DNA from 3 places in the Streptomyces sp. NPDC020731 genome. Region 2 is predicted to be linked to each of the others. Evidence: riboswitches for the same ligand, from Rfam matches in the RefSeq annotation. Region 2 holds a riboswitch; each other region holds the start of a gene.
The links. Region 2 has a riboswitch for cobalamin ahead of ACH4VX_RS19040 (energy-coupling factor ABC transporter permease). Riboswitches for the same ligand answer to the same signal wherever they lie in the genome.

Region 1 (6,057 bases), on a different contig from region 2:
CCGGGCCAGCCGGGGCACCACCTCCTCGCACGCGAACCGCACCACGGCCACCGCGTCGGGGAGTTCCGTGCCCAGCACCTCGCGCACCAGCGCGGGGACCGTGTCGGCCGACCAGCCGCGCTCCTCCATGCCCTCCGCGATCCGCCGGCACAACCGCTCCAGCAGGTCGATCGCGTCGGCGCCCGTGCGTGCCGGGCCGTCCACCAGATCCGTCAGCTCCACCGGTACCTTCACCGGCGCGCCCGGCTCGGCCAGCAGCTCCTTCTCCACCAGCCCGAAGTACCCGGCCAGTGCGGCTCGCAGGCCCGGCAGCGCGTTCGCCTGCCCGCCCCACACCTGCGAGGCGCGCAGCACCGCCAGGACGAGGTTCACGCGCGGCTCGCCGACCGGGCCGCCGCCGAGAATGTGCAGACCGTCCCTGATCTGCACGTCCTTGATCTCGCACAGATAGCCGTCGATGTGCATGACGAACTGGTCGAAGTCGTCGTCACCCGGCTGGTCGTCGACATGCAGGTCGTGGTGCAGCTCGGCGGCCTTCACCAGGGTCCAGATCTGCGCGCGCACCGCCGGTGCCTTCGCCGGGTCCAGGTCGGAGACCAGCGCGTACTCGTCGAGCAGCTGCTCCAGCTTCGCCAGATCGCCGTAGGTGTCGGCCCGCGCCATCGGCGGCACCAGATGGTCGACGACCGTGGCGTGCCCGCGCCGCTTGGCCTGGGTGCCCTCGCCGGGGTCGTTCACGATGAACGGGTAGATCAGCGGCAGGTCGCCGAGCACCGCGTCCGGCGCGCACCCGGCGCCCAGTCCCAGCCCCTTGCCCGGCAGCCACTCCATCGTGCCGTGCTTGCCCATGTGCACGATCGCGTCGGCGCCGAACCCCCCCTCCGATGCCGCAGCCTCCAGCCAGCGGTAGGCCGCCATGTAGTGGTGCGACGGCGGCATGTCGGGGTCGTGGTAGATCGCGATCGGGTTCTCCCCGAAACCGCGCGGCGGCTGGATCATCACCACGACGTTCCCGAACCGCAGGGACGCCAGCACGATGTCGTCCCCGTCGACGTACAGCGACCCCGGCGGCTCGCCCCACGCCTGACGCATCCCGTCCCGCAGCTCCGGGTCCAGCTTCTCGAACCAGGCCCGGTAGTCCGCCAGCGGCACCCGCGCGGGCGCGGCGGCCAGCTGCTCCTCGGTCAGCCACTCGACGTCGTGACCGCCGGCCCCGATCAGCCGGTGGATCAACTCGTCCCCGCCGGAGGGGTATCCGTCGACCGCGTACCCCGCCTCCCGCAGCGCGTCCAGCACCCGCACCGCCGACGCGGGCGTGTCCAGACCGACCGCGTTGCCGACGCGCGAGTGCTTCGTCGGATAGGCGGTGAAGACGAGCGCGAGCTTCTTCCCGGCGTTCGGCTTGTGCCCCAGCCGGGCGTGCCGTACGGCGATCCCGGCCACCCGCGCGGCCCGCTCCGGGTCGGCGACGTACACCGGGACGTCGTCCGGGCCCTGCTCCTTGAAGGAGAACGGGACCGTGATCAGCCGGCCGTCGAACTCCGGGATGGCGACCTGCATCGCCGCGTCCATGGGGGAGAGGGCGGCGTCGGACTCCTCCCACGCGGCGCGCGACGACGTCAGGCAGAGCCCTTGCAGCACCGGCACGTCCAGGTCGGCGAGCGCCCCGATGTCCCAGGCCTCCTCGTCACCGCCCGCCGACGCCTGCGAGGCGTGCGTGCCGCCGGCCGCGAGCACGGTGGCGACGAGGGTGTCGGCCCCGGCCAGCAGCTCGTACAGTTCCGGGTCGGCGTCGCGCAGCGAACCGCAGTAGACGGGGAGGGCGTTGGCGCCCCGCGCCTCGATCGCGTCGCACAGCGTGTCCACGAAGGCGGTGTTGCCGCTCAGTTCGTGCGCCCGGTAGAAGAGCACGCCGACCGTCGGACGGCCCTGTTCCAGGACACGTTCGCCGTGGACGCCGTACTCCGGCATCTTCCGCGGCTCCTCGAAGCCCTCGCCGGTCAGCAGCACGGTGTCCGACAGGAACCGGGCCAGCTCGGTGAGGTTGTCCGGGCCGCCCTCGACGAGGTACCGCAGCGCCTCCGCCACCACACCGGCCGGCACCGTCGACTCGGCCATCAACTCCGCGTCCGGCACGGCCTCCCCGCCGAGCAGCACCGTCGGGACGCCGGACGCCTTCAGCGCCGCGAGCCCGTCCTCCCAGGCGCGCTTGCCGCCCAGCAGCCGTACGACGGCGAGGTCCGCCCCGTCGAGCAGCGCGGGCAGTTCGTCGGCCACGTCCACGCGGGTCGGGTTGCCGATCCGGTAGGAGGCGCCGGAGGCACGGGCCGCCAGCAGGTCCGTGTCGGCGGTCGACAACAACAACACAGTGCTCATGCGGGCGCTCCCGGTGGAATGAAAGGCAGTCCTTGCGGCGCGCCGGACTCGATGAGCCGCCACAGCGCGTCCGTGTCCGCGTGCTGTTCGATCAGATCGCCGAGCCGGTCGAGCTGCTCCTCGCGCAGCGCGGCGAACGAGGTGTCGGGGGCCGGCACGAAGCGGCGGCCCGCGGCGGCGGCCACCTTGCGCAGGAAGGCCCGCCGGAAACCGTCCGACTCCAGCGAGCCGTGCCAGTGCGTGCCCCAGGTCTTGCCGACCCGGCAGCCGTCCAGGCTGTTCCCGTGGTCATCGGAGATGAACGTCTCTCCCCCCAGCACCTCGGCGATCCCGTGATGGATCTCGTACCCCTCGACGGGCTCCCCGAGGGCCTCCCCGACGGGCCGTGCGAGCGTCTTCTCGCGGGCGAACCGTACCCGCACGGGCAGGATCCCGAGCCCGTCGACCCGCCCCCGCCGGCTCTCGACGTCGTCCTCGATGGACTGCCCGAGGACCTGGAAGCCCCCGCAGATCCCGAGCACGGGCCGACCCTCGGCCGCCCGCCGCCTCAGCGCGTCCGCGAGCCCGCGCTCCCGCAGCCACTCCAGCGCCCGTACGGTCCCGCGGGTGCCGGGCACGACCACGAGGTCGGCGTCGGCCAGTTCCTCGGGACGGTCCACGAACCGCACCACGACGCCCGGTTCGGCGGCGAGCGCGTCCATGTCGGTGAAGTTGGACATCAGCGGCACCGCGCACACGGCGACCCGCAGCACGTCCTCGCCGACCGGCGCGGCCACCGTGGACTCCCGTACGGCGCCCCGCAAGGACACCCGGAGTCCGTCCTCCTCGTCGATGCCGAGCCCGTGCCGGAACGGCAGCACGCCGTACGTCCGCCGCCCGGTCAGGCCGTGCAGCATGTCCAGGCCCGGTTCCAGCAGCGACACGTCGCCCCGGAACTTGTTCACCAGGAACCCGGCGACGAGCTCCTGGTCCTCGGGGGAGAGCAGCGCGACGGTGCCGAAGAAGGACGCGAAGACACCGCCCCGGTCGATGTCGCCGACCACCAGGACCGGCAGCCCGGCGCCCCGGGCGATCCCCATGTTCACGATGTCGGTGCGCCGCAGATTGATCTCGGCCGGGCTGCCGGCCCCCTCACAGATCACCGCGTCATACGTGCCCCGCAACTGCTCCAGACAGTCCAGCACCGTGCCCAGCAGCCGCTGCTGCCGCCCGCCGTGGTACCCGCGCGCGCTCAGCTCGCCGACCGGCTTGCCCAGCAGCACCACCTGGCTGGACCGCTCGCCGCCCGGCTTGAGCAGCACCGGGTTCATCAGCGCCGTCGGCTCGACGCGGCAGGCCTGGGCCTGCATGGCCTGCGCCCGCCCGATCTCCGCACCCTCCCGCGTCACGAACGAGTTCAGCGACATGTTCTGCGCCTTGAACGGCGCGACCTTGACGCCCTGCCGCACCAGCCACCGGCAGATCCCGGCGGTCACCACGCTCTTGCCGGCGTCCGAGGTGGTCCCGGCGACCAGCAGCCCTCCACCGCTCACGATGCACGTCCCTTCATGACGCTCCGCGCGGCGGCACCGACCCCGAGCGCGAGCCAGCCGACCCGCCGTGAGAGCCGTACCGCCCGGTCGATGTCGGCCACGGCGACGGCGCGCCCGCCGCCGTTGAGGACGGGCCGGTGCTCGACCCGCCCGCCGTAGGAGAGGGTCCCGCCGAGCCGTACGCCGAGCGCGCCCGCGAAGGACGCCTCGACCGGCCCGGCGTTGGGGCTCGGATGCCCGGCCGCGTCCGCGCGCCACGCCCGCGCGGCCCCGCGCGGGTCCGGTCCCGCGAGCGCGGCGAGTACGGCGGTCAGCCGCGCCCCGGGCCACCCGGCGACGTCGTCGAGGCGGGCGGAGGCCCAGCCGTAGCGGCGGTGGCGGGGGGACTTGTGGCCGACCATCGCGTCCAGCGTGTTGACGGCCCGGAACCCGAGGAGGCCCGGCACCCCGGCGACGGCGCCCCACACCAGGGCGCCCACCACGGCGTCGGAGGTGTTCTCGGCGACGGACTCGACCACCGCGCGGGCGATCCCGTCGGCGTCCAGCGCCTGCGGGTCCCGGCCGCACAGGTGCGGCAGCCGTGCCCGGGCCGCCTCGACGTCCCCGGCCTCCAGCGCCCGTCCGACGGCGCGGGCCTCACGGGCCAGCGAGGTCCCGCCGACGACGGCCCAGGTGGCGACACCGGTCAGGGCGGCGGAGGCGGCGGGGGAGGAGCGTACACAGCGGGAGGCGAGGCTTCCCAGGGCGACGGCCGAGCCGACGCACACGGCGGTGTGCACCGCGCCCCGGCCCCGGTCGTCCCGCCACAGCACCCGTTCCACGGCAGCCGCGGCCCGCCCGAAAGCGGCGACCGGATGCCCCCGGCGGGGATCGCCGAGCAGCAGGTCGCCGAGGAGGCCGGCGGCGGCGCCGTACGCGAACACGCGATCGGCACCCATGGGTTCAGCCGGTGACGGATCCGGAGGGAGCGGCCCCGGAACGGGGTGGGGTGTCGCTGGTCGACCTCGGCAGGCAGCCGCGCATGGCGTTATGTCCTCACTCAGGGTGTCCACGCCCTGGTTCGACGAGACCGGCGGTGAGAGTTCCTGGCTCCCGGGGTGTTCACCCCGGTGACAGTGGCGGGACCGCGCCGGAATCGCACCGGCTTCCTCTCCTGCCGCCGTAGTGGCTGAGGCAGTCCACCACGGCCCCGGAAGGGCCGTCAACTTGCCGTTGACCTGCGAGGCTGAAGTGTGCTGAGGCCCACAGGGGGACTCCGGTGGGTGAACCGCGAGCGGGGGCGCGCACAGGCGAGCGGGCGGTGCGGGTGCCGAGGCTCCCGCACCGCCCGTCCGTATGGGCGTGGCCCGTGATCAGGCCATGATCAGATAGATGCCGTACCCCACCGCCGCCACGCACGCCGCGAAGCAGGCGTAGGCGCCGGTGACCGCCAGGGCCGCGGACTGGCCCTGCGCGGCGGCCCGCTCGCGGTGGGACAGGCCGTTGATGCCGAGGGTGAACAGGCCCACCAGGGCCACGGTGACCACGAGGCTGACGCCGAAGACGGAACCGAGGGCCGCCCAGTCGATCTTCATGGTGCTCTTCTTCCTTCGTACCGGGGCTACCGGGTCGCGGTCAGACGGTGGTCGGGGCCGCCGGGTCGGCGAGGGCCGGCGCCGGGATGGTGGCCGAGAGCTCCTCGGTCACGGTGCCCGTGGGAGGCGGGGTGACCGCGGCCATGGCCGCGGTGACCACACCGGCCGGCTCCTCGTCGGCGGCATCGGTGCCGTTGACGTTGGTGTGGTCGACGACCTCGCGCCGGGACAGCTTCCAGATCGCGGCACTGGAGGCGATCAGGAAGACGGCCACGAGGGCGGTGCCCCAGTCGCCGAAGCCGCAGACCCACTCGGCGAGCGCCGCGACCAGGGCCGCCGCCGGCAGCGTCAGACCCCAGGCGATGAACATCCGGGTGGCCGTCGACCAGCGGACGACACCGCCCTTGCGGCCCAGGCCCGCGCCCATCACGGAACCGGAAACGGAATGCGTGGTGGAGAGGGAGAAGCCGAGGTGCGAGGAGGCCAGGATGACCGTCGCGGCGCTGGTCTGGGCGGCGAAACCCTGCTGCGGCTGGAGATCGGTCAGGCCCTTGCCCATGGTGCGGATGATGCGC
Region 2 (6,057 bases):
GCGTCCAGTTCGCTCTTGGCGGTGTTGTTGGTCCTGTCGTCCAGCACGGTTTCGTACGTGAAGACCACGTCGTCGGCGGTCAGCGGCTCGCCGTCGCTGAACTTCACGCCGTCGCGCAGGGTGTACGTGTAGGTGCGGCCGTCGTCAGTGACCTCGGGAAGGGCCTTCGCCAGCGCGGGCTTCAGTTCGAGGCCGGCGTCCCGGGCGAGGAGCCCGTCGAAGATCTTGGAGTTGCCGTCCTTGCCGTAGCCGAGCAGGGGGCTGAGGGTGTCCGGTTCGGAGGGGACCCCGATCACGACGGAGTCGGCGGACGCCCCGCCGTCCGCGGCACCGTCGCCCGGCGCCGAGCAGGCGGCGACCGCACCGGCCATCGCGACCGCGGCGGCGGCCCCTCGTATTCGTCGGGTCGTCATCGAGCCTCACTCCATGGTGCCATGTTGCCTGAAAATGGTTGTTGCATATTAATTGCAGGAAGACACTGCCCAGGACGGCGGTCCCCCACTCCCCCGCCCCCTGGGCAGGGCCGCTCGTGTCAAGTGCGCAGGTGTGCGCCGGGGTACGAGCCGCCGGGCGCCGTCCGCGCGCCCCCGGCGGCCGCTTGTCAGCGGGCCGGAACGGGCACTACTGTCGCCACGCCTTGGTGACGGGAAATCGGTGCGATACCGGTGCGGCCCTCGCCACTGTGATCGGGAAGTCCGGCTCCAGTCCTCGCGGACGGCCACTGGGTCCTTCGGGGCCCGGGAAGGCGGAGCACGGGCGGTGGTACCCGTCAGCCAGGAGACCGGCCAAGGCGCGTCAACCATCCACGAGGTGCTGGAGAGGGTCTGCTGAGCCATGCACATTGCCGAGGGTTTTCTTCCTCCGGCGCACGCGGTCGCCTGGGGCGTCGCGTCGGCGCCGTTCGTCGTCCACGGAGCCCGGTCGCTCATCCGTGAAGTCAGGGAACATCCCGAGAGCACACTGCTGATGGGCGCGTCGGGAGCGTTCACGTTCGTCCTGTCCGCGCTGAAACTGCCGTCGGTCACGGGGAGTTGCTCCCACCCCACCGGCACGGGGCTCGGCGCGATCCTGTTCCGGCCGCCGGTCATGGCGGTGCTGGGCACCATCACCCTGCTGTTCCAGGCGCTGCTGCTGGCCCACGGCGGGCTGACCACACTGGGCGCCAACGTCTTCTCGATGGCCGTCGTCGGGCCGTGGGCCGGGTACGGGATCTACAAGCTGCTGCGCCGCTACGACGTGCCGCTGATGGTGGCGGTGTTCTTCGGCGCGTTCGTCGCCGACCTGTCGACGTACTGCGTGACGAGCGTGCAGCTGGCGCTCGCCTTCCCCGACCCGGGCAGCGGGTTCCTGGGCGCGCTGGGCAAGTTCGGCTCCATCTTCGCCGTGACGCAGATCCCGCTCGCGGTGAGCGAGGGACTGCTGACGGTGCTGGTGATGCGCATGCTGGTGCAGTCGAGCAAGGGCGAGCTGACGCGGCTCGGGGTGCTGGTGACGTCGGCGGCCGGGCGCAAGCCGGCGGACTCGACGGAGGCGGTGGCCCGATGAGCCGTAACGCGAAGATCAACACGCTGTTGCTGGTGCTCGTGGCCGCGCTCGCCGTGATCCCGCTGGTGTTCGGGCTCGGCGACCACAAGGAGGAGCCGTTCGCGGGCGCGGACGCCGAGGCGGAGACCGCGATCACCGAGATCGACCCGGACTACGAGCCGTGGTTCTCGCCGCTGTACGAACCGCCGTCCGGCGAGATCGAGTCGGCTCTGTTCGCCCTCCAGGCGGCACTCGGCGCGGGCGTCCTCGCGTACTACTTCGGGGTGCGGCGCGGGCGACGGCAGGGGGAGGCGCGGGCGCTGGAACGGCTGCGGGCCGAGGTGGACGCGGAGACCGAAGCCGTTTCCGAACGACGACGGGTCTGACGGCACGTGCTGCCGATCGACGCGGCGGCGCACAGCAGCCGCTGGCGCCGCCGTCACCCCGTGGACAAGGCCGTGCTGGGGCTGGGGCTCACCGTGCTGGCGATCTCGCTGCCGCCCTGGCCGGGCGCTGCCCTGGTGCTGGTGACGGCGCTCGCGGTGCTGCTCGGTCCGGCGGGGGTGCCGGGCCGGCGGCTGTGGCGGGCCTACCGGGTGCCGCTGGGCTTCTGCGTCACCGGGGCGCTGACGCTGCTGGTGCAGGTGGGCGGGCCGGGCGGGTTCGTGTCCTGGGCCGGGGACGGGCCGCTGCGCGCCGGGGAGTTGATGCTGCGCACGTCGGCGGCCTCGCTGGGCGTGCTGCTGTTCGCCTTCACCACCCCGATGTCCGATCTGCTGCCGCGCCTGGTGCGGGCCGGCGTGCCGGCCCCGCTCGTGGACGTGGCGCTGGTGACGTACCGGATGAGCTTCCTGCTGCTGGACTCGGTGCGCCGCATCCGGGAGGCGCAGGCGGCCCGGCTCGGGCACACCACCCGCGCGGCGACCTGGCGGTCCCTCGGCGGGCTCGGCGCGACCGCGTTCGTCCGGTCCTTCGACCGGGCGGCGCGGCTGCAGACCGGGCTCGCCGGACGCGGCTACGACGGCACCCTGCGCGTGCTGGTGCCCGAGGCCCGTGTCTCCGTCCCCTTCACGGTCGCGAGCGTGGCACTCCTGGTGGCGCTGGCCGCCCTCACCCTCGTACTGGAAAGGTCCCTGTCGTGAGCGAGTCCGTCCTGGTGGCCCTGCGGGGCGCGTCGTTCGCGTACGAGGACGGCCCGCCCGTGCTCAGCGGTCTGGACTTCGAGGTGCGCGAGGGGCGCGCGCTGGCGCTGCTGGGGCGCAACGGCAGCGGGAAGACGACGCTGATGCGGCTGCTGAGCGGTGGACTGCGGCCGGGCGGAGGTGAGTTGATCGTCGAGGGGCGGGCGGTGCGGTATGACCGGAAAGGGCTGACGGCGCTGCGGACCACCGTGCAACTGGTGGTGCAGGACCCCGACGACCAGTTGTTCGCCGCGTCCGTCGGCCAGGACGTGTCGTTCGGGCCGCTGAACCTCGGCCTGCCCGACGCGGAGGTGCGCGCCCGGGTGGCGGAGGCGCTGGCCGCGCTGGACATCACCGCCCTCGCCGACCGTCCGACGCATCTGCTGTCCTACGGGCAGCGCAAGCGGACGGCGATCGCGGGCGCGGTCGCCATGCGGCCCCGCGTGCTGATCCTGGACGAGCCGACGGCGGGCCTGGACCCCGACGGCCAGGAACGCCTGCTCGCCACCCTCGACGGGCTGCGCGCGGGCGGCACGACGGTCGTCATGGCGACCCACGACGTGGACCTGGCCCTGCGCTGGGCCGACGACGCGGCCCTGCTCACCCCGTCCGGCGTCCACACCGGCCCGGCGGCCGAGATGCTGGCCCGCACGGACCTCCTCGCGGGGGCGGGGCTGCGGCTGCCGTGGGGGGTGGCGGTCGGGCGACTGCTCCGGGCCCAGGGTCTGCTGACCGGTCCGGCCGCCGGCCCGCGTTCCCCGGAGGAACTGGCGGCCCTGGTGGCCACGTCCGTCACCGGCGGCGACACGCACGTCCCGTGAGGGGTGATCGGGCCGCCCCCCCACCGGCCCGATCACCCGGGCACGGGCGGCATCTCAGGTGCCCTCCGGGGGCTGGAGCGCCGCGTGCCGGGACCCCGGGCCGGCCATCGGCCGGCGCGGGTCCGCCGCGCGGGTGATGGCCGACTCGACGGCGGCGATGCGGTCGCCGAGGAGGGCCAGGGCGGCGACCGCGCGGGCCAGGGCGTCCTCGTCGGGGCCACCCGGGGCGAGGGTGCGGACGTGGGCGGACTTCACCTCGGCCCAGCGGGCCGACCGGGCGGGGGTGAGCGTGCCGCGCAGTTCGGCGAGCTTGAGGAGGTTCGCCTCGGCGCCGGTGGTGAGGGTCTGGGCCTCGGCCGTGTAGTGGTCGTCGACGACGGCGGCCAGCTCGGCGGCGTCCATGACGGGCTGGATCCGCTGGGCGATCTTGTTCATGTTGCGGTAGGAGCCCTGGAGGCGGAACGGCGGCTCGGTGCGGGCGTCGTCGGACTGGGCGGCGGAGGCGATGTAGGCCGCGTTGACGGCGAGGACGGTGCGGCGGGCGGTGAGCAGGTGGCGCAACACCGCCAGGACGCGCTCCAGTTCGGTGGGGGCGTAGGGGTGGGTGAGGCGGTCGGCGCGGGCGGTGGGGTCGTTCTCGGCGAGGCGGATCAGGAGGGCCAGGTCGGCGCGGTCGCGGGCCGCGAGCGGGGCGAGCACCGGGTTGGCGGTGAGCGCGTTCTCCACGAAGCTGAGCGCGAAGACGTCCTCCTTGCCCGTGAGGACGTCGCCGAGGTTCCACACGTCGGCGCGGTTGGCCAGCATGTCCGGGACCCGGAAGGCCTCGCCGGACTCGGTGTAGGGGTTGCCGGCCATGCAGACGGCGAACCGCTTCCCGCGCAGGTCGTAGGTGCGCGGCTCGCCCTCCCACACGCCCTCCATCCGGCGTGTGGCGTCGCACAACGGGATGAACTTCTGCAGCAGTTCCGGCGAGGTGTGCTGGATGTCGTCGAGGTACAGGAGGGTGTTGTTGCCGGCGGCCAGCGCGAAGTTGATCTTCTCGATCTCCTGGCGGGCGGTGGCGTTCGGTGCCTCGGCCGGGTCGAGCGAGGTGACCGCGTGGCCGAGCGCGGGGCCGCTGATCCTCACCAGCACCAGGCCGAGGCGGTCGGCGACGTACTCCATGAGGGTCGTCTTGCCGTAGCCGGGCGGGGAGACGAGCAGCAGCAGACCGCCGGTGCCGGTGCGGCCGGACTCGCCCGTGGTGCCGAGCTGTTTGGCGAGGCTGTCGCCGACCAGCGGGAGGTAGACCTCGTCGACCAGGCGGTTGCGGACGAACGACGACATCACGCGCGGCCGGTGGTCGTCCAGGCGCAGCCGGGTGCGCTCGGCGGTCACCAGGGCGGTGCGGCGGCGCTGGAAGGCACGGAAGGCGGGTACGTCACGCTCCCTGAACTCCTCGGTGCGGGCGAGGAATTCGTCCAGGCGGAGGGTGAGGCGGCGGTCGGTGATCCGGGGGTGGGTGCCGAGCAGGCCGTCCACGGTGACGGTCAGGGGTGCGTCCGAGGTGTGGCGGGGCGTGTCCGGGCAGAGTTCGGCGGCCACGGCCTCGGCGAGGTCGCCGGGGGTCAGCTGCTCGCCGGTGGTCGCGGCGTACGCGGTCAGCCAGGCCTCGACCAGCTGGCGGCGGGCGGTGAGATCGGCGAGGGCGGGGAGGTCGTCGTCATAGGCCTCGGTCGCGACCTCGCGGCGGAACGTGTCGAGGAGCGTGCGGGTGCGGGAGCTGATGACGAAGCCCTCGGGCCCTGTGGTCAGTTCGTCGAAGAGGTACGCGGCGCAGGCCTCCGGGCGGACGGGGACGGCGTCGTCCCGGTTCCGTACGGCCCCGGCGAGTTCCGTCCGTAGCGCGTCGAGGGCGGGTGGCGGGCCGAAGGCGTCGCGGACCCGGGCCAGGGAGCGGGCGCGGCGGGTGAGGTCGGTGCGCTCCTGGGCCGTGGTGCCGTGCGCCCAGTACAGCAGGGTGTGGGCCCGGGCGGCGGGCTCGTGGCGCAGCAGGCCCGCGCCGTCGTACAGGGGCAGGACGGCGGTGAGGATCGCGGTGGCGTCGTGGTCGTGGACGCCCCGCTCGTACCCCTCGTCGTACGCCTCCTCGGCGGCCCGGCGGACCAGGGCGGCGAGGTCGCCGGCGCCGGTCAGGGCGTCCGGCCCGTGCTCGTGCAGCAGACGGGCGGCGAGGTGTTCGGCGCGGTAGACCCCGGGCGACTCGGAGGGCAGGTGCCGGTTCCACAGCGGGCGGTCGGCGAGGAGGGCGGGGTCGGTGACGGGGACGCGGTAGTCGGTGCCGGTGAGGGCGAGCGCGAGACCGTCGCCGTGCGGGACGACGGTGAGGTCGAGGGGCTGGGTGGAGACGGCGAACCGGTGGCCGCCCAGGCGGATGGCGCGTCCGCCGTCCGCGTAGAGGTCGGTGCGGTCGCGCAGGGCGCGGGCGGCCTCCTGCCGGGCGGAGCGCAGTCGGCCGTCGAGTTCCTCGGCCCGGACGCGGTCGCCCAGTT
Region 3 (6,057 bases), on a different contig from region 2:
TGCCGGCCTCGCAGACGGCGGGCGGCGCGCAGGCGCTGGACGTCGGCGATGAGGTTCGGCGCGAAGGTGAGGGCGACGACGACGGCCACGCCGAGTTCGTACAGGGCGCCGGGGAGGGATTTGAGGAGGCGGGAGGGGTTGGCGAGGGCGTTGGCGGCGCCCACGCAGATGAGGAGGGTGGCCAGACGGAGGGCGTCGTACAGGGCGAAGGTGAGGGCCTCGGCGGTGACCTTGCCGCCGAGGCGGATGCCCTGGGCCCAGTGGGGGAGGGGGACTTCGGGGAGGTGCACGAGCACGTGCGTGCCGGGGATGGGGGAGCCGAGGAGCACGGCGAAGGCGAGGCGGATGAGGAGGACGGCGAGGGCGAGTTTGACGAACGCGCCGTAGGAGCGGGACCAGGGGGCGTGGGGGCGGCGGGCCGCCACGACGTAGGCGGAGACGGCGATGAGCAGGGTGAGGAGGAGGGGGTTGGTGGTGCGGGTGGCCGCGGTGCCCAGGGCCAGGGCCCAGAGCCACCAGGCGCCGGGGTGGAGTTGGGAGCGGTGCCGTTGGTCGTGCCCGGGGGTCGGTTGCTCTGCCGGCGCTTGCCGGGTGCCTCCCCCGCTCTCGGCTCCGCTCGAGCGGCACGACTGCCCGCGCTCACGTGGCACGGCGGCGTACCTGCCAGATCGCTGCTCCTCCGAGGAGGGCCACCACGGCGATTCCCGCTACCAGGCCGATCGACGGGCCCGAGCCGTCCGACCCGGTCTTCTTCTCTGCGGGAACGGGGGCCTCGTCCGCCGAGACCTGTTCCCCGCAGCCCGTCTTCGGGTAGCCCGCTATCGCGCACAGCAGGGCGTTGGTGTCGTAGCGGAGGGGTTTGGCGACCGAGGCCAGGGCCTCGGCCGTGGTGGCGTCCTCGGGGACCCGGGCGCACGCCGTGCGGCCGGCCGGCGGGGTTTCGCCGGAGGGGGCGTCGGTGGGGGTGCCGAAGTCGATGACCAGGGCCACGCGTTTCCTGCCGTCGGCAGCCGGGGTCTTCGCGCAGATGGTGTCGAAGTCGGCGGTGCCGCGGGGCTTCACCGCGTCGGCCGAGTTCTCGCTGACGGAGAAGCGGAAGCCGTGGACGTCGCCGTCGGCGGGGCGGGCGAGGGACGGGCCCTGGTTGGCGTACGTCCATGCCGTGCCGTCCTGCTCCCAGAACGACCAGTAGCGGTAGCCGGCGGCCTCCGCCCGGCCCGCGCCCGCCGGCAGGGGCAGGAGCGCGGCCAGGAACAGTACGGCGGCCCGGCGGATCACGGCTGCTGCCGCTTCGTACGGCCGCTGATCAGGAAGCCGATGCCGATGCCGGCGACCAGGCAGACACCGACGAACCACCAGACACTGAGGCCGGAGTCCGACTCGGCCTTGTCGTTCTTCTCGTCGCTCTTCGCCTCGGTCGTCTTCTCCGGGGCGGCCGGACCCGTCGCGCCCAGCTGCTTCACCAGGTCCGCGCCGCCGAAGTCGCGCGGGTCGGCGCCGGTCGCGTGGGCGGCGAAGATCAACTGGGCGTAGGCGGCGGGGCCGCTCTGTGCCGCCCAGTCGGCGGCGTTCTTCTCCAGCCAGGTCAGGGACTTCCCGGCCTGCTCGCCGGCGCCCTGCGCGGCGAGCGCGACCACCGCGTCGGCGGTGTTGCCGTAGTCGGGCTGGTCCTCGGCGCCGGCGAGGGCGGAGGTGAGGTGGCCGTCCTCGGCGAGGGCGTCCGTGAGGTACGCGGCACCGTTGGCGGCGGCCTGCCCGGGGTCGCCTGCCTTCTCGCACGACGCTTCCCCGGTACCGTCCTCGCCGGGCTCGACGACCAGGCCCGCACCGAGCGAGCCGAGCACGCCCGCCGCCGTCGCGTCCGCGTTGGCGACCAGCTCGCCCTTCTTGTCAGGCTGGAAGGCGAAGGCGCCCGCGCCGTCGCCCTCGCAGGGGAGCGCCAGCTTCAGCAGGGCGTCGTAGGGGGACCTGCCGTCCTTCTTCACCTCGGCCGGCTTCTCACCGGCGGCCGCGAGGGCGCCGATGACGACGGAGGTGGAGTTGGTGTCGCTGGCGCCGCCCGCCGTGTAGCCCCAGCCGCCGTCCTTGTTCTGCGCGGACTTCAGCCAGTCGACGGCCTTCTTCGTGACGTCGTCGTGTCCGCCGAGCGCGGCGAGGGCCTGGACGGCGGCGGAGGTCTGGTTGGTGTCGACCATCGTCTTCGCGTCGCACGCCTTGGTGGTGTCGGCGCGGTACGGGGCGAAGGAGCCGTCGGCACACTGCTGCCCGGTGAGCCAGTCGACGGCCGCCTTCGACGGCTCGACGCCGGCCGTGTGCTGCGCGAGCAGGGCGAGCGACTGGCGCCAGACGCCGTCGTACTGCGGGTCGCTGTCGCCGTACAGGGCGGAGGGGAGCGCCGTGGACGGCGCCGGGGACGGGGTGGCGTCGGCGGCGGCCGGAGTGGCAGCGCCGATCACGGCGACGGCGGCCAGGACCGCTGCGCTGCGGCGAACATTCATGATCGGCGGGTGCCTTCCCTGCGGAGGGCCGGGCAGCGCGGGACACCCCGGCGGCTCGGCTCCGTATGCCTCGACGGTGCCGTGCCCGGCGGAGCGCCGGGCACGTGAGCCGGTCACGAACCGTGCGGGGCAGTCCGGCTCACCGCCTCGGGGGCGGCTTACGGTTGCGGGTCAGCGCCGGAATTGCACCGGCTTCCCCCCGTACGGTGTGATGACGACGCCGACACTCTACCCGCCCGTAGGGAAGGGGCCGGGGGGTGGCTTCGGTGAGCGGGGTCACGTCGGCCGGGAGACGCGCACCGCACCCGCACCCCCGGCAAGGGGAGTACGGGTGCGGGTGGGCCGGGTCAGGAAGCCGTGCAGGCGCCGACCTGCGGCGGGGGCGAGGCGCCGCCGCTCACGGTGAAGCCGAAACTGGTCGAGGCTCCGGCCGCGAGCGGGCCGTTCCAACTGGGGCGCACCGTCATGACGTTGCCGCTGCTGTCCCAGGTGGGTGAGCCGTTCCAGACGGAGAGGACCTTCTGCGGGGACGTCATGGTGACGTTCACGCTCCAGCCGGTGATCGGCGAGCTGCCGGCCGTGATCGTCACCTTGCCGTTGTACCCGCTGCCCCACTGCTCCGCCGTGGTGTAGGTGGCGGTGCAGCCCGCGCCGGGGGTGCCCGGGTCGTCGGGGTCGTCCGGGTCGTCGGGGTCGGTGGTGCCACCCAGGGCGCTCAGGGCCGCGTCGTAGGCGGGCTTCTTGTTGTAGTTGTCGTCGAACAGCAGGGGGGTGCCGCTCGACCGCCACGAGTACTTGTCCGGGATGCCCCACACCGTGATGCCGGTGCATCGCGTCACCGCGAGGCAGGCCCGTACGACGTTGCCGTAGTCGGTGGCCTGGGCCTGGCCCGAGCCCTCGATGTCCAGCTCGGTGATCTGCACGTCGACCCCGAGGTCGGCGAAGCGCTGGAGGTTGGCCCGGTAGTCGGCGGGGACGGGGGAGTTGGGGTTGAAGTGGGACTGGAAGCCGACGCAGTCGATCGGCACACCGCGGGACTTGAAGTCCTTGACCATGGCGTAGACCGCGTTGCTCTTCGCGTTGACGCCGTCGGTGTTGTAGTCGTTGTAGCAGAGCTTGGCGTTCGGGTCGGTCGCGCGGGCCGTGCGGAAGGCCTCCTCGATGAAGCCGTTGCCGAGCTTGTCCTGGAAGGGCGAGCTGCGCCGGGCGCCGCTGCTTCCGTCCTGGAACGCCTCGTTGACCACGTCCCAGGAGTGGATCTCGCCCTTGTAGTGGGTCATGACCTGGGTGATGTGGTTGTTCATGGCCGACCGGAGGTCGGTCGCGCCCAGTCCGGAGACCCAGCTCGGCAGCTGGGAGTGCCAGACCAGGGTGTGGCCGCGGACGTCCATGCCCTGACTCCGGGCGTGGTTCACGATCTGGTCGGCGCGGCTGAAGCTGAAGGAGCCGCGGCTCGGCTCGACGGCGTCCCACTTCATCTCGTTCTCGGGTGTCACCGAGTTGAACTCGCGGTCGAGCGTGGCGGCGTACTGCGCCTCGCCGAGGTGGTTCGCGGCGACGGCGGCACCGAAGTAGCGGCCCTTCTCGGTCGCCGCCGCGCCCAGGGTGTCGGCGGCGTGGGCGGTGGTCTGGGGGAGTGCGGCGAGCGCGGTGACGGTGAGCAGGGCGGTGGTGGTGGCGCCGAGGGCGGCGCGCAGTCGGCCGCGTGCGGGGCCGTCGCCTCCGGCTCTCGTTCTCGTTCGCTTTTCGATCATGCGCATGTCATCCCTTCTCCGGTGGGTCCCGTGCTGCGGGTGGGCGGGATTGCTGCTGTACGGTCGAACGAAAGTTTCGGACTCGGCTCCGAATTTCTGCGGAGACGATACGGGTCGCCGGAGAGGTGGTCAATCATTCGCACACGAGGAAGTCATCGACGCGTGAGGGTCCGTACAGGGGGAGCCCGCTACCAGCATTAACGGAAAAGCGGCGAAAGTTTCGACAGTGGCCGTCAGTGATCGTCGGTGCTCTTCGGGGCCGTCAGGTCCATCAGGCGGCACACCGTCTCTATGTCGACCTTGACCTGGGCGATGGAGGCACGGCCCGAGAGCCAGGTGATCAGGGTCGAGTGCCAGGTGTGCTCGATGACCCGGACGGCCGAGAGCTGCTCGGGCGTGGGATCGGTGAGCTCCATGGCGTCCAGGATGATCCTCGTGGTCTGCCGGGAGACCTGGTCGACCTCCGGGCTCACGCTGCGGTCCGCGAACGTCAGGGCGCGCACCATCGCGTCGGCCAGGTGCGGCTCCCGCTGGAGCGCGCGGAAGGCCCGCATCAGGGTCTCCGCGACCCGCTCGGCCGGGGTCGCACCGGCCGGCGGCTTCTTCCGCAGCGTGCCGTGCAGGGTCTCCAGCTGATCCTGCATGGTCGCGACCAGGAGATGGATCTTGGACGGGAAGTAGCGGTACAGCGTGCCGAGCGCCACCTGTGAGGACTCCGCGACCTCGCGCATCTGCACCGCGTCGAATCCTCCCCGGCCGGCCAGCTGCGCGCACGCCCGCAGGATGCGGCGCCGGCGCGCCTCCTGGCGCTCGGTGAGCGGCGAGGCCGGGGTGGGCCGCGCGGTGCCGGCTCCCGTCGCCGCCGCCTTGCCCGCCCCGTCCGTCGTGGCTGCCCTGGCCGCCTTGCCCCTGTTGGCTTCCGTAGGCATGGGTCCCGTCCGTGACAGTCGGTGAGGGTGAATGATCAGACAGCATGGCATGCCGTCCGCCGTGGCGTGAATCACCTGATCCACTGCTGCCGACACCCCTACCTGCCGGTAGATTCAGACCCTCCGAACGATCAACTCTGAAACTTGTTCTAGATTAGCGTCCCGGCGTAATCTCGCGGGACAGTGCAGGGAGAAGGGGGCCCAGAGTGACCGCTGAGGCCAGTCAGGCCGGGCTCTCGCAGGGTCCCGCATCCGACGGCTTGCGACCGCTCCGCATCGCACTCCTCACCTATAAGGGAAACCCGTTCTGCGGTGGGCAGGGCGTCTACGTACGCCACCTCTCCCGCGAACTCGCCCGCCTCGGGCACCGCGTCGAGGTCATCGGCGCCCAGCCCTACCCCGTGCTCGACGTCCTCGACGAGGGCCACGACGGGCCGAGCCTCACCGAACTGCCCAGCCTCGACCTCTACCGCCAGCCGGACCCCTTCCGCACCCCGAAGCGCGACGAGTACCGGGACTGGATCGACGCGTTCGAGGTCGGCACCATGTGGACCGGCGGCTTCCCCGAGCCGCTGACGTTCTCCCTGCGCGCCCGCCGCCACCTGCGGGCCCGGCGCGGCGACTTCGACGTCGTCCACGACAACCAGACCCTCGGCTACGGTCTGCTCGGCGACGTCGGCGCCCCCCTGGTGACCACGATCCACCACCCCATCACCGTCGACCGGCGCCTGGAACTGGACGCGGCCGAGAACTGGCAGCGGCGGTACTCGGTGCGCCGCTGGTACGCCTTCACGCGGATGCAGAAGCGGGTGGCGCGCCGCCTGCCGTCCGTGCTCACCGTCTCCGGCAGCTCCCGCCAGGAGATCGTCGACGATC

Region 1: linked by a shared signal. The riboswitch ahead of ACH4VX_RS07320 (cobalamin biosynthesis protein) and the one ahead of ACH4VX_RS19040 (energy-coupling factor ABC transporter permease) in region 2 are both predicted to bind cobalamin.
Region 3: linked by a shared signal. The riboswitch ahead of ACH4VX_RS01695 (prenyltransferase/squalene oxidase repeat-containing protein) and the one ahead of ACH4VX_RS19040 (energy-coupling factor ABC transporter permease) in region 2 are both predicted to bind cobalamin.

The regions. Positions count from the first base shown of each region.
Region 1 is NZ_JBIRTN010000004.1:61,993-68,049, reverse strand. Features, by position in the region: gene cobN (cobaltochelatase subunit CobN) at 1-2,376, opposite strand, end outside; gene ACH4VX_RS07325 (cobyric acid synthase) at 2,373-3,908, opposite strand; gene ACH4VX_RS07320 (cobalamin biosynthesis protein) at 3,905-4,846, opposite strand; cobalamin riboswitch at 4,968-5,106, opposite strand; gene ACH4VX_RS07315 (hypothetical protein) at 5,261-5,482, opposite strand; gene ACH4VX_RS07310 (anion permease) at 5,523-6,057, opposite strand, start outside.
Region 2 is NZ_JBIRTN010000011.1:153,143-159,199, forward strand. Features, by position in the region: gene ACH4VX_RS19035 (ABC transporter substrate-binding protein) at 1-413, opposite strand, end outside; cobalamin riboswitch at 622-805, shown strand; gene ACH4VX_RS19040 (energy-coupling factor ABC transporter permease) at 835-1,545, shown strand; gene ACH4VX_RS19045 (energy-coupling factor ABC transporter substrate-binding protein) at 1,542-1,910, shown strand; gene cbiQ (cobalt ECF transporter T component CbiQ) at 1,917-2,666, shown strand; gene ACH4VX_RS19055 (energy-coupling factor ABC transporter ATP-binding protein) at 2,663-3,526, shown strand; gene ACH4VX_RS19060 (DNA repair ATPase) at 3,581-6,057, opposite strand, start outside.
Region 3 is NZ_JBIRTN010000001.1:368,606-374,662, forward strand. Features, by position in the region: gene ACH4VX_RS01685 (energy-coupling factor transporter transmembrane component T) at 1-650, opposite strand, end outside; gene ACH4VX_RS01690 (SCO2322 family protein) at 640-1,278, opposite strand; gene ACH4VX_RS01695 (prenyltransferase/squalene oxidase repeat-containing protein) at 1,275-2,498, opposite strand; cobalamin riboswitch at 2,605-2,743, opposite strand; gene ACH4VX_RS01700 (endo-1,4-beta-xylanase) at 2,846-4,258, opposite strand; gene ACH4VX_RS01705 (TetR family transcriptional regulator) at 4,486-5,181, opposite strand; gene ACH4VX_RS01710 (glycosyltransferase family 4 protein) at 5,388-6,057, shown strand, end outside.